3 regions of the Brevibacillus sp. 1238 genome follow, and region 1 is predicted to be linked to each of the others. Evidence: predicted binding sites of a transcription regulator. Region 1 holds the regulator's gene; each other region holds the start of a gene.

The links. The regulator Rex, encoded in region 1, represses fermentation and respiration genes when NADH is low (regulators of the CRP and FNR family bind a similar motif). The targets are predictions, from matches to a motif close to TTGTGAAATATTTCACAA.
Region 2: M2298_RS03420 (DUF1641 domain-containing protein) is a predicted target of Rex. The motif match lies at 2,611-2,628, and genes of this name have one in related genera.
Region 3: M2298_RS20235 (nitrate/nitrite transporter) is a predicted target of Rex. The motif match lies at 2,251-2,268, and genes of this name have one in related genera.

What each region holds. Positions count from the first base shown of each region.
Region 1 is NZ_JARXWC010000002.1:421,563-426,056, reverse strand. Features, by position in the region: gene M2298_RS05965 (cell wall elongation regulator TseB-like domain-containing protein) at 1-404, opposite strand, end outside; gene M2298_RS05960 (hypothetical protein) at 435-1,130, opposite strand; gene M2298_RS05955 (amidohydrolase) at 1,508-2,812, opposite strand; gene M2298_RS05950 (redox-sensing transcriptional repressor Rex) at 2,828-3,451, opposite strand; gene M2298_RS05945 (ComEC/Rec2 family competence protein) at 3,467-4,363, opposite strand; gene dinG (ATP-dependent DNA helicase DinG) at 4,405-4,494, opposite strand, start outside.
Region 2 is NZ_JARXWC010000001.1:759,389-763,882, reverse strand. Features, by position in the region: gene M2298_RS03435 (ACT domain-containing protein) at 1-335, opposite strand, end outside; gene M2298_RS03430 (hypothetical protein) at 523-675, shown strand; gene M2298_RS03425 (NAD(P)/FAD-dependent oxidoreductase) at 839-2,017, opposite strand; gene M2298_RS03420 (DUF1641 domain-containing protein) at 2,057-2,506, opposite strand; gene M2298_RS03415 (PilZ domain-containing protein) at 2,797-3,462, opposite strand; gene obgE (GTPase ObgE) at 3,471-4,494, opposite strand, start outside.
Region 3 is NZ_JARXWC010000010.1:30,206-34,699, forward strand. Features, by position in the region: gene M2298_RS20230 (Crp/Fnr family transcriptional regulator) at 1-500, shown strand, start outside; gene M2298_RS20235 (nitrate/nitrite transporter) at 600-2,129, opposite strand; gene M2298_RS20240 (hypothetical protein) at 2,375-2,629, shown strand; gene M2298_RS20245 (hemerythrin domain-containing protein) at 2,650-3,159, opposite strand; gene hcp (hydroxylamine reductase) at 3,315-4,494, opposite strand, start outside.

The DNA.
Region 1 (4,494 bases):
TTTGCATCCTTCACGGTCACTTCCCAAAACTTCTTGTCCTTTTCAAGTCCGGGCACGATATGGGTAATCTCGGACTTCGGAAAAGCCTTGTTTACCGCATCCTCCACATTTTTGCGCGGAACGGCAAGATCCATGCGATCAAACGATACTTTGTCTGCGGTCATCCAGGCTACTACAGGCGTACCGGCTTTGTTCTTCCCGATCACCACGGCATAGCTTTCCGTACCGCGATATTCGTCGATGGATTCGATTTCGGCAATCGTCGTCCTCGTCTGCACCCACTCACGTACGGTCGCATCGAATTGCGTGCGCTCTCCTGCTACGGAAGCAGTCAAATGATAGGCGAATCCCGCGATTGTCAACAACAGCGCGGCGATTACTCCCACGATAATTCTCACTAACACGTTTTTGGTAACTCCTTTATGCGGTTGACATTACAATCGGAAACGAAGCTGGTCCTGTTTGATCCCCGCCACGGTTCTGATTTGCATTTCCAGCTCCAGTTGGCGAAGCGCGCCTGTGTCAGGCTCATACCAGAGCTGATATTCGATGTTGATCCCTTTGGCAAGCTCAGGGGTAATATCAGCGATCGGAAAGGACGGCCCGAGCCACATCGCCAACAAGGATGTCACTTTTTCCGGCGGCACCGTGAGACGATAACCGCTCCAGTCGCTTCCCGAAGTATCGGCGATCGTCTGCGGCTCGACCGATGACAGCACGCTTTGCAACAGGACAGCGTGTTCATACGGCGTAAACAGGGCGTAAGGGAGTGCTGCATGATCCTGAACTTGTCCGTCTATTGTTACGGTAACCGGCTGCTCCTGGTTACGGCTGATGGCCAGCTTGTGCCCGCCGATTTCTCCGTCCAGGCTGAATGTCTCATGCCGATAGCGGCCATTCAGCGCTTGGTCCTGCATGTAAACGAGAAACGAGCGCTCCTCTGACCGAGTCAGCTGTTCCAAAAGTTGCGGCACGGCATACGCCTCTCGTTTGCCAATCAAGCCCTGTTCATTCCCGGCATCGGCAGCTGAACGGTTCCACAAACCAAAAGAGCCGAGCGCCATCCCGAGGCCAAACAGGCCGAGAAAGATCGGGATCAGCCACCATAGCTGTTTGGGCCGGACGTACATCTGGCGTTCCCCCTGTCCCATTTTTGTCATAGCCTATGCTATACGGGAAGGTTTTAGAACGGCACGGAAAACTTGCTAATCATAGCTCGGGGCCAAGCGGTCATACTACTTATACACCCGCAAGGAGGTGAGCGCGTGAAGTCGCCGCAACAAAACGCATCTCCTGACATACTTGGGTTTTTGCTACAAGAATACCGCGTCTCCTGGGCTGGACTGTCTTCTCCCTTGCGTCAACTGTCGCACACACCCACACTGCATTTTCGCCATCATCCCCTGACAGAGCTGTGGCGAAAATGAGCACGGCACGATGTAATACCCAAATTCCCCTACCTACACCTACACTCCCTTACTCCTGTCCCACACCAGACAGGAGCCTTTTACCGTTTCAGCGCAGCGAATACGCGATTGGCTTCGTAGATGGCACGCTCTTCGTCGATGGTGAGCAGCTTGTGGTTGCGCATCAGGAACTTGCCCGCAACGATTGTGTCTTTGACATCACGGCCGTTTGCCGCATACACGACATGGGAAATCGGCTCATGCGCAGGATGGAAATGCGCCTGGTGGCTGTCGAGAACGATCAGGTCAGCCTTTTTGCCTACTTCAATGCTGCCGAGCGTATCAGCCTGGAACACACCGTCTGCCCCGTAGCGAGTAGCCATGCGCAGCGCCTCTTCAGCCGGAACGGCTACCGGGTCGTTGTTCACGCCTTTGTGCAAAATCGCTGCGAGCTTCAATTCTTCAAACAGGTTGAGGTTGTTGTTGCTCGCCGAGCTGTCTGTTCCGAGCGAGACGCTCACGCCTTTTGCCAGCATTTTCGGTACAGGTGCTACCCCGCTTGCCAGCTTCAGGTTGCTGACGACGTTATGGGAAACTTTCACTTGATATTTTGCCAAGATGTCAATCTCTTCATCCGTCAAATGCACGGCGTGGGCAACCAGCGTAGGGCGGTTGAACATGCCCAGCTTTTCCAGGTGAGCGACTGGACGCAAACCGTAATCTTTCTCGTTTTGGCCCACTTCCCATGCCGTTTCAGACATATGGATATGCAGCGGCAAAGACAGCTCGTCCGCTTTTTCAATAATTTGGCTGATAAACTCAGGCGAGCACGTATACGGTGCATGCGGTGCCATCATTACGGTGATACGGCCATCCGCCTGGTTGTGCCATTCTTTGGCAAAAGCGGTCGCATCGCGCAGCTTGGTCTGTCTTTCTTCCTCGGAGCACAGACCGATCATGCCGCGGCACAGGCGGGCACGCATGCCGGATGCATCGACTGCCTTGGCTACTTCGTCCATATGATCGTACATATCGACGAATGTCGTGGTTCCGGTACGGATCATTTCAATCAGGGACAGTTGGGTTCCCCATTTGACAGAATCAGCGGTAAATTGCGCTTCCAGCGGCCACATTTTCTCTTCCAGCCATTGTTGCAACGGCAAATCGTCCGCATAGCCACGCAAAAGCGACATGCCCGCGTGTCCGTGTGTATTGATCAAACCAGGCAGGATGAAGTCGCCTTTTTGGTCGATGACTTCATCGTAGCCTGCATCGGAAAGGTCTTCAGGGGTAGGGCCTACATATGTGATTTTGTCGCCTTCGAACGCGACAGCTCCATCGTGGATAACCTCGTTTTGTTCATTTACCGTAATCACTGTTGCGTGGATGAGGATGGTCTTTTTCATGACTACACTCCATTCTTACGTTAAGTAGTAGGCCAGGCTCTGCAAATTGGAAGTCACATCCGCATAGTGGATGCGCACATCCTTTTTCGCGCGAATTGTCGTAGGAGCAAAATTGAGGATTCCCTTGATACCCGCTTGAGTCAACTGATCACATACGGATTGCGCAGCCGGTGCGGGCACGGTGATAATCGCCAGCTTGATTTGTCTTTGCGCAATCGTGTCCGCCAGCTCATTCAATGGCTGAATCGGGATGCCCGCCACTTCTTTTCCCAGCTTGCCGGGATCATTGTCAAAAATGGCCGCAATCCGCATGTTATCTTTCAAATAAGCGTTGTAGTTGCTGATCGCATGGCCCAAATGGCCTGCTCCAACGAGCGCGACGCGTATCTCATCCGTCAGCTTCAAAATCTGGCGAATTTTTTCCACCAAGTAATTGACGTCATAGCCAATTCCTTTTTTCCCGAAATCGCCGAATGTTGCCAGGTCTTTTCGGATTTGGGCCGGATTCACATCCAAGTTTTTGCCCATTTGCTGGGAGGAAACAGTAGTTACCTCGTTTTGCTGCAAATAGCTGAGGTAACGCAGATAAATCGGCAGGCGGCGGACGACCGCTTCCGAAATCTTTTCGTGTTTAGCCACGCTCGGTCTTCCCCCCTATTTCTTTTGCTTGAATACCCTGTAATCTTTCCCGTTGGACAAGATCGTGATCGATCCGTCCCGGCCCGTCATATACGTCTCCGCCCACGACTCGCCCAACCGCTCCAGCACCTCGGTCTTGCCCTCTTTTTGCATGTCGCGCTCTGTATTGCTCTGGATGATGGCGACCTGCGGATCGACCCGGGAGAGAAAAGGCTGCGAAGTTCCTTGATTGCTGCCCTGGTCTCCCACTTTCAGCACAGCCGACTTCAACTGCTCGGGATGGCGGGCGAGCAAGCGCTCCTCGGCCTGTTCGTTGATGCCGCTCACAAACAAAAAGCGCAACTGATCATGCGTCAGCGCAAAAACGAGCGAATTGTTTTGCGGCGACAAAAACAGCGGCTCGCTGGGCAGCAATACATCCATCGTGATGTCGGTATCGAGAATCAGTTCCTGGTTCTCCTCGAGTTCTCTTTGCTTCGCGATCTTGTCGTACGGAACGAACTGGCGGATCGAAGGCGCAATCAGCTTGGGCACAATGACGGAATCAATGATGATTTGCTGGTGTAAAAAAGGGAATCCTCCTGCATGTTCAGGCTGATCGTTCGTCAAGACCAGATAGTCCAGGCGCGTCAACTTCGCAGCGGAAAGATGCGCAGCCAAAGCTGGCCAATCCTCCGCGCTGCCCGTATCAATCAGCATGGTTTTCCCGCTCGGCATCCGCACCAAGGTGCTTTCTCCATGAGGAAGCGCCCAGTAAGTGATGACAAGACCCGTAAACTCCGCTTCGTTCTCGGTTGCAAACGGGTCGTCCACCTTAACGGCTTCCTGCAAATGAGTATCGATGGAGCATGAACATAGCAATGCCACACATGCGACGAGAAGCAGCCAGGTCCACTTTTTTTTCCATAACATTTATTTTATCACCTAAATCCCTGCTAGACTATTGCTTCATTTTATGAATCTGGCAGGGATTGCATACGTAAGAACGGTTCAATTCGTTCGCGCAGCGTCGGCCAGGAGCCTGTCTCCACCTGAAACGGCGG
Region 2 (4,494 bases), on a different contig from region 1:
ATATTGGCAATCCCTTGCAGCGGAATCGTCTGATTGATCGTCAGGACGTTCCCGCCTTGTTCTGCAACATACGTGAGCACCTTCGACAAATAACCGGACATGTGCTCCAGCGAAAACGTGATCGTCATGATCTTTTCGCTCATCATGGCATTGAAGGGAAAGATCCCGTCCTTGTATTTGTAAAATGCACTCCGGCTCAGTCCCACTCGATCTACTGCCTCATTCACGGTGTCCACTTCGCCGGATTCCAGCATCTTTTTCGCTTCGATCGTCTTGACGATTGATTCTGGTAAGATGTCAGATCGTATCAAGTAGAACTTCTCTTCCCGTTTCACGTGTTGTGTCCTCCTGAGAAAAACAGTTGTTTCTTCATAGAGGACATTATAACGGATAGTACTCGCTGTGACAATCCTTCATCGCCAACTTTTTTCATGGAACCATATTCGGTTCACCTGGGTTACATGGCTATGTCGATCTTCGTACACACTAAAAGCGGCAAGAAAAAGAGGAGGTGAAGCACGAATGGCAGGACGCGGAAAGTCAGACAAATCGGAGCGCCGCAACAATCATCCGGCTGGAAAACCGAGCAGCCTGGAGCAGTTCGGTTCTGATCTTCGGGGCAAAAAAATGGCGCAATCGCCTAACATCATCGAGGACCCGAGCGGCAATAAATAGCCGTCAACGGCCAAGCTTTTTCAGCAAACGGCCACAGGCGTATGGTCAGGCGCAAGCAGGCACATTTCCCTTGCTAAAAGCGAGCGAGCTGTTTTGTAAAGAAAAAAACCCCGGGATTTGTGTATCCCGGGGTTTGACGCTTGTTCGTATGGTTGTTTTTGGTTTAGTACGCGAGCGAAGACAAGCCGTTGATGTGAGTCAGGTAGCGCACGTTGCTCGCTTCCTTCATCAGCGTAGCTGGCAAGCCTTTCAGCTTCAACTGGCTTGCACCGATGGTTCCGATGGCATCTTTGCGGCCCAAGCTTCCGAGAGTACCGGAGAAGACTGGCTTGAACGTGTCCATTTTGGAGCCGTTGAAGTGAGCGAACAAGTTGTAGCCAACCACTTCACCCATTTGCCATGCCAATTGAGCAGTTGGCGGGTATGGACGGCCTTCTGGCCCCATAACCACTGCACTGTCTCCCGCGAGGAATACATCCGGATGAGAAGTGGATTGCAGGAACTCAGTCACAGTTGCGCGACCGCGGTTTACTTCGATGCCGCACTCAGCCACTACGCGATTTCCTTGAACGCCACCAGTCCAAACCATTGTTTTGGTTTCGATGGTGTTGCCGTCTTTCAGGCAAACGGTTGTTTCTTTCATTTCGGTTACAGGAACGCCAGTCAGGAACTGAACGCCACGTTTTTCCAGGCTAGTTTTTGCACGCTCTACCAGGTCAGGAGCAAAGCCCGCGAGGATCGATGGTCCTGCCTCTACGCAATAGATGGACAGGTCTGCAAAATCTACGCCGTACTTGCGGCAAAGATCAGGCAGCATGTCAGCAAATTCGCCAACCAGCTCGATGCCGGTCAGACCGCCGCCGCCAACCACGAAAGTCGCATCGGCTTTGTTTTTGCTCTTGCTGTATTCCACTACGCGCTCTTCGAGGTGCGCGCGCAGACGGTTCGCTTCCTCTACGGATTTCAGTGTAAAGCTGTACTCTTGCAAGCCAGGGATACCGAAGAATGCGGTTTCGCTGCCCAGAGCAACTACGAGTGCATCGTATTTGATGCTCTCGCCGCTCGTCAAAGTGACGCGTTGCGATTCCAGACCGATTTTTTCAACAGTGTCGATCACCAGGTTGATGTCTTTTCCACGCAGCAGTCTTTCCAATGGCAGTGCCACGTTTTGTTCAGACAGGTTGCCTACTGCCAAACGGTGCAGCTCCGTGATGATTTGGTGCGTAGGGAAACGGTTCACAACCGTGATCGTCGCCTCTTCCGCCGTCATGTATTTGCGTGCAGTCAAAGCGGACAGCAAACCGCCGTAGCCGCCGCCCAGAATGAGAATATGCTTCGCCATGCCTAATCCTCCGTCCTTGTCTCTCGTAGGTTATCGTAATTAGCGTTTTTGTTGTTGGCGCTCAGCCAAAACTTCGAGGAATGCTTGTGCAAAACGCAATGTTTTTTGCACTTGCGGATCTTTCAGCATTTTGAGCATGCCAAACAAGCCAACGGTCGTTTCCTCAGTGTGTGCGCGGTCGTTTGCTTCAATAGCCGCTTGCGCGATGCCTTTTGCCTTGTCGGAAATCGGTTTGACGAACTCTTCCATACCGCCCTTGATGTCGTCGATGAGTACATGATCGTTAGCTACGGTGTTTACCAGGTCGTACGTTTTGGTGAGGATAGTTGTCATCTCGGCCAGTTTTGGCAAGTTTGCCACCAATACATTCAGGGATTCTTGAATTTCTGGTTTCATCAACTGATCGAGTACATCCATTTGTTGCTCAGGTGCCAGAGTAGCTGTGCTTGCTACTTCTGCTTGAGCTTGTTGCGTGGTTGTTTGAGACATGGAAAAACGTCCTCCTTTGCTTTGGAATAGAGGCCTTCATTCTCGATGCCTGTTCATACGAGTTACGGCCGCTATTCTCCCAAAATACCGAAAAGCACGTGTGCTTGTAATATTTTTCACAAAGCGAATGATACAGCTACGTGGAATAATCAAAAGTGCATGATTTCACAAAGTGATATTCAGGAAAAAGCACAGAACAAATCCATCAGGTGAACAGGCTCGATTTAGAACTCTATGTACTCTACTATATACCTTCTTCGCGGGAACAGCAAAGGAAAAAAACCGCTTCCTTAGGAAGAAGCGGCAGTTGAGAGCTTTTTATAGTAATCTTTGATGACTTGGTGATGTTTTTCATTGATATCCGTAAAAATTAACTCGATTACTGTCTGCTTGTCTTCGAAGGTCTTTTCCACGATTTTTGCCATCATGACGATTTCTTGCCCAGTCGAAGGAACCGTGAAAGAAAGGTGGAGAAACTCCCCTTTTGCCACATAACCTTCTGTTGCGAGTATCAGTCGTGTAGGGGAAAATTTCAGCAGCACAGCCTCCCCTTTTTCCTCGATCGGTCTTGCGCCCATCACCTTGTACGGGACGCGAATGTCGATCCCGGGCGGAATGGGTTCCTGCTTGCGGCCTGTGGCAATCTCGACGCCGACGCTGACCGGAACCATCGCCAACAGCTTGATAGGCCATATCGTTTCTTCCGAAATCACTTCCAGATCAATCGTGTTAATCGCCGCATCCGATTCCCACCGAACACGCACCGTTGATCCGAGCAGTTCGGCCTTTGCATCGGCCTTCATCTCAAGAGAAACGACGAGATAACTACTTTTGACATGCTCAACCATTACTTGAATGGGCGATTTGACCTGTCTAGAGATCATCATCGGCAATGAAGCACCGCGTTGGAGGCGTTTGTCCGCCATAAAAGGGGTGAGGGATGGGATATCAATCATTCTATTTGTCACTCCACAAAGTCAAACTCTAATTTGCCAATCCGAACGGTATCCCCGTCTCTTGCACCGTGTTTGCGCAATGCCTCGTCCACACCCATGCTGCGCATCTGTCTCGCGAAGCGCTGAGCTGCGTCATAGCTGTTGAGGTTCGTCATGCGCACCAGCTTCTCGATTTTTTCCCCGCTGATCACGAATACTTCGTTGTCGCGAGTGATTTCAAACGGCTCCGGCTCTTTCTCCGCACGGAACATCACGCGCTCTTCCACTTCTTGTACTTCTTCGACTGTCGGCTTGTCCGGAATTGTGGACAATGTCTCGCCTACTGCGTACATCAGTTCCTTGACACCTTGCTGGGTCGCTGCCGAGATTTCGAAAACTTGAACACCTGGCACTTTTTCTTTGAAGCGCTGCAAATTTTCGGCCGCTTCCGGCACGTCCATCTTGTTGGCAGCAACGATTTGCGGACGATCTTCGAGCTTCAAGTTGTACAGCTTCAGCTCGCGGTTGATCTGCAAATAGTCTTCGTACGGATCGCGTCCATCCACTCCCGCCATGTCAATGACATGGACAATCAGACGAGTGCGCTCTACGTGGCGCAGGAATTGATGACCAAGCCCCACACCTTCGTGCGCTCCCTCAATCAGCCCTGGCAAGTCAGCCATGACGAAGCTCTGTTCGCCCAAATCCACGACACCGAGATTCGGAGTCAATGTAGTAAAGTGATAGGCAGCAATTTTTGGCTTCGCTGCGGTCACACTGGAGAGCAGCGTAGACTTCCCTACGCTCGGATAACCAACCAGACCGACGTCGGCAATCAGCTTCAGCTCCATGACGATGTAGCGCTCTTGGCCAGGCTCGCCGTTCTCGGAAATATGCGGCGCCGGATTCGACGAATTGGCAAAACGGATATTACCCCGTCCACCGCGTCCGCCTTTGGCGATCACAGCACGCTGACCATGCTCGATCAGATCGGCGATGACTTCTTTTGTATCGTCATCGATCACAGTCGTTCCCGGCGGTACGCGAACAACC
Region 3 (4,494 bases), on a different contig from region 1:
TTGGGCCAGGCGAGCTGGTCGGAATGGTCGGGCTTTTTGAGTCAGGCGTTACTTATACGTCTACAGCGACCATGCACGAGCCGGGCGAGGTCAACGTCATCCAGCGGAGCGCACTGGAGAAGCTGCTCTTGGAAAACGGTGAGTTTTGCGTCGACTTTTTGCGCTGGATGGCCATCATGAACCGGAGAATCCAATCCAAGTTCCGCGACTTGCTGTTGAACGGCAAAATCGGAGCCTTTTACTCCACGCTGATCCGCATGAGCAATACGTACGGAGAAGAACGAGAGGACGGCATTCTCATCAAGCTTTCTCTCACCAATCGCGATCTTGCCCAATTCATCGGCCTCACCCGCGAAAGCGTCAACCGGATGCTCGCCGATTTGAAAAAGCTGGATGTCATCGAGATCATGCCGCACGGATACCTGTTGATCAAAGATGTGGAGTATTTGAAAGAAGCAATCTGTTGTGACGATTGCCCGCCGGAAATTTGCCAAATGTAACAACGAACGCTGCACCGTTTGTCTCCTCCAAGCAGGAGAGCGCGTGCAGCGTTTTTTTGTATAAAAAAGACAGCCACGCGAACATGGCTGCCTTTTTTTCTAGCTGGTCGCAGAAACTGCCGGATTGCCTGGTTGAAGCTGTTGTGGTGTCAACTCGGTAAACATGCCTGCGTAATACTGGACGTCTCCCGCTTCATCCCGGATCGAGCTGATCGTCAGCCATTGGCGATAAACCTCGCCGCTCTTGCGCCTGTTCCAGATTTCGCCCTGCCAAAAGCCTGTGGCGGCAATCTGCTGCCACATCTGCTGGTAGAAGCCCGGTTCCTGCATCCCGGATTTTAACAGCTTCGGATTTTTGCCGACCACTTCGTGACGCTCGTAGCCCGTCACCGCAGAAAAAGCGGGATTTACATCGCGGATGATCCCTTTCGTATCGGTGATGACGATGGCTTCTCCCGTGTTGTCGACGATCGTTTTGGCCAACTGCATTTTTTCCTGATAGTACATCCAGAAGACGAGGATCAGACTGGCTAACGCTACCTCGGACAAGGCCATGAACCCGATAGCGTAGTGACCTGTAAGGCTAAATAATAGCGAGAGAATCAATGGCGGGAAAAATCCGCCAAGCCCGCCCATCGCGGAAACGATCCCGTTGACGATCCCGGCTTGCTTGGAAAAGTAGTACGGAACCATTTTGAAAATCGTCCCGTTCCCGATTCCCGCGCAGACAGCAATCGCCAGGCATCCGATCGAATACAGCTGCAACGACGGCGAGAACGACAGAACGACCCCGAACAAGCTCAGTCCGGCAAAGACCACCATTAACACCTTCAAAGCATTGAAGCGATCTCCGAGCCAGCCTCCCAGCGGCCGGGCGATGGTAGCCAGCGCAATGAATCCCGCTGTCCGCATGCCCGCGTCTATTTTATCCAACCCGAAGCTGCTGACGAGAAAGTTTGGCAAATAGACGGTAAAAGCGACGAACGAGCCAAACGTAATAAAGTAAAACAGGCTGAGAAACCACAGCTTTTCATTTCGGTAAACCCCTTTGATCTGCTCCATCACGGGAGTTTTAACCCGCGTTTCTTTACGGTCGCCCCAGACGAAGTTAAGGAGTGCAAACAGCACGAGCAACCCCAGATAAAGCTTCACAGTGCCTGACCAGCCAATCTGCTTCGCCACGATGGGCGCGAAAAACGTGGAGAGCGCGGTCCCGGCATTGCCTACTCCGTAAATGCCGTTGACGAAGCCGTGCTTTTCCTTCGGATAATATTTGGGCAAGGAAGTCACGCCTACCGAGAAGATCGCGCCGCCAATCCCCAGAAAAAACCCTCCGATCATCAAATCCGCCGCCGAACGTGCTTCACTTATGTAGTACACAGGCACGAGCAGCAGAAGAAAGCTGACGGTAAACAGCAGTCTCGCCCCGAAGCGATTCGTATAATAGCCAATCGGAATACGCAACAAGGAGCCTAGCAAGACAGGTATCGCCGTAATCCAGGCGATTTGTCCTGCTGACAATTGCAATTCCTCTTTCATAAACGGCATCAAAGAAGACAAGATGACCCAGACCATGAATCCAGCAACGAGGCTGAATGTTTGCAAGGGTAGCTGAATTTTGCGAACCATCTATCACCACTCCTTTTCGTTAGGAAAAAAACGGAGTCCGCCAGACGAGGATGTTTCTGTGTCAGGCCGAACTCCCAATGCTCATCCCCCTTTTTACCTTATCCTCATCCTCGACGCTTCGTTGTGAGGAAAATCACAATCGCGCTCATTCACAAAATCGTTTGGAACCGTGTGATCGTACGCACAGTCAATCCAGCTCGTCTTGACCTATGCTTGGGGCACGACTGAGTTCGAGGTGACATGAGATGATGACAATTGCCGATATACAAGATGTCTTTTTTCTATGCGGCTTCCCCTATTACAAGCAGCTATCGATCCAGGGACAGCAGGCAGACTGTACGTTTTACAGCATCCATTCCGACTATCGGAAAAAGGTGGTTCTCCAGCTGACAAGCAAGGCGGAGCTTCAACACCAGATTGCCCTGGAAGTCATCAAGTTTTGGGCGCACGATCTGAAAGCGCTTGAAGAGCAATTCATCGAGCACAGCCTGGTTGACTAGAGGGCTTGCCTTCGCTGTGCTCACAAGCGCTCTGGGTGTTGCGGCGCGATTTTTTCCAGAAGCTCCTGCTTTTCCTCTTCATTCAGCAGCTGTTGGGCCATGGGAAACAGCACTTGCTCTTCTTTTTGAAAATGCTGGAGCAAAACCTCGACAGCGCTTTGCAAATAGTCAGGGAAGCCATCCTCCAAAAAGCGGTTCAGAAAGCGTTTCGCCTGTTCGTGCTCGTATTCCATCACGGCAATAGGCCCCGCCTCCCTCCCGACATACTTGGCCATCATCGTAAACAATACGTCCTCTTCCTTCGCGGAGTGAGGCTCAAGCTCGGCAATAAAGGCGTTTGCGTTCGTTTGCAGTTCCGTTAGCAATTCTTCTTTGCGAATCGCGTCGGCAGCCACAAACTGTGTGGCAAGTCGCTGAAGTTCCACCATTTTTTCCACGAGCGGACCGTGTTCTGTTTTCAGTTGGGTTAAAGCGGCACAAAGAGCGTTTTCTTCCGGAGTCATTCCCATGGAACATCCAAACGGCATCATGCTTCCCCTCCCTTTTCTTTTCACAAATCTACTGTAATGGAAAAGAGGGAGAGACGCTGTTAAGTACGTCACACCTTCCCCCTTGTGCCCCCCCCTTTTTTCGGCAAACAAAGAAAAATGACCGCCCCACAAGGGACAGCCATCTTTTCCTGCCATTAGTGCACGCCAAGCATTTCTTTCATGTCTTCTTGCGCATCGCCAATCAATTTGATCCGGAACAAATCTTGAAGCACGGTGAGAACGCCTGGCTGGATAAACTCCGGCAGCTTGGGACCAATTCGGATATCTTGAATGCCCAGGCTGAACAATCCGAGCAAAATTGCGACGGCCTTTTGCTCAAACCAGGAGAGGACGATGCTCACAGGCAATTCATTGACCCCGCAGCCAAACGCTTCCGCCAGCGCTGTCGCGATCTTGACTGTAGAACCGGAATTGTTGCACTGCCCCAGGTCGATGTAGCGCGGAATATTGGTGCCCGGAACGACGCCGTAATCCACATCGTTGAAGCGGAACTTGCCACAGGAAGTCGTCAGGATGACGGTTTCTGGCGGCAAGGAAGTAGCCAATTCCCGATAGTAGTCGCCGCCTTTGCCTGGCGCATCACATCCGGCGATGACGAAAAAGCGTTTGATCTGCCCAGCCTTGACAGCATCGATAATCTCCGGCGCGATTCCCAATACCGTCTCGTGATGAAATCCGGTCGTCAGCGTCTGCTCCGATTCGATATGGGCTTTTGGCAAGGCAAGCGCCCGTTCGATGAGTGGCGTAAAATCGTCGTGTTCAATTTTGGTCACGCCCTCAAGCCCCGTAATATCGTAGGAGAAGAAGCGGTCCGCATAAGTGCCTTTGATCGGCATCACACAGTTGGTCGTCGCCAGGATCGCCCCCGGAAACTCTTCAAACAATCTCCGTTGGTCAAACCACGCTTTGCCGATATTGCCTTTCAGATGCGGGTACTTCTTCAGTTCGGGATAACCGTGCGCTGGCAGCATCTCCGAGTGGGTGTATATATTGATGCCTTTGCCTGCGGTCTGCTCCAACAGTTCCCGCAACGCAAACAGATTGTGCCCGGTCACAACGATGCAGTGTCCCTCGATTTTGTTCTGGGAGACGGTAATCGGCTCTGGAATGCCAAAGCGATCTGTGTGCGCCTTGTCCAGCAATTCCATCACTTTGATGGCTGCGCCCCCGACTTTCATTGCCATTTGCAAGTGTTCCTCTAAGTTAAAGTTAACGTTTGTCAGCGTGAAATATAAAGCTTCCTGCGTGATCCCATCCACTTCCGGATCGATGTACCCCAATTGTCTCGCATGTGTCGCATAGGCGGCGATCCCT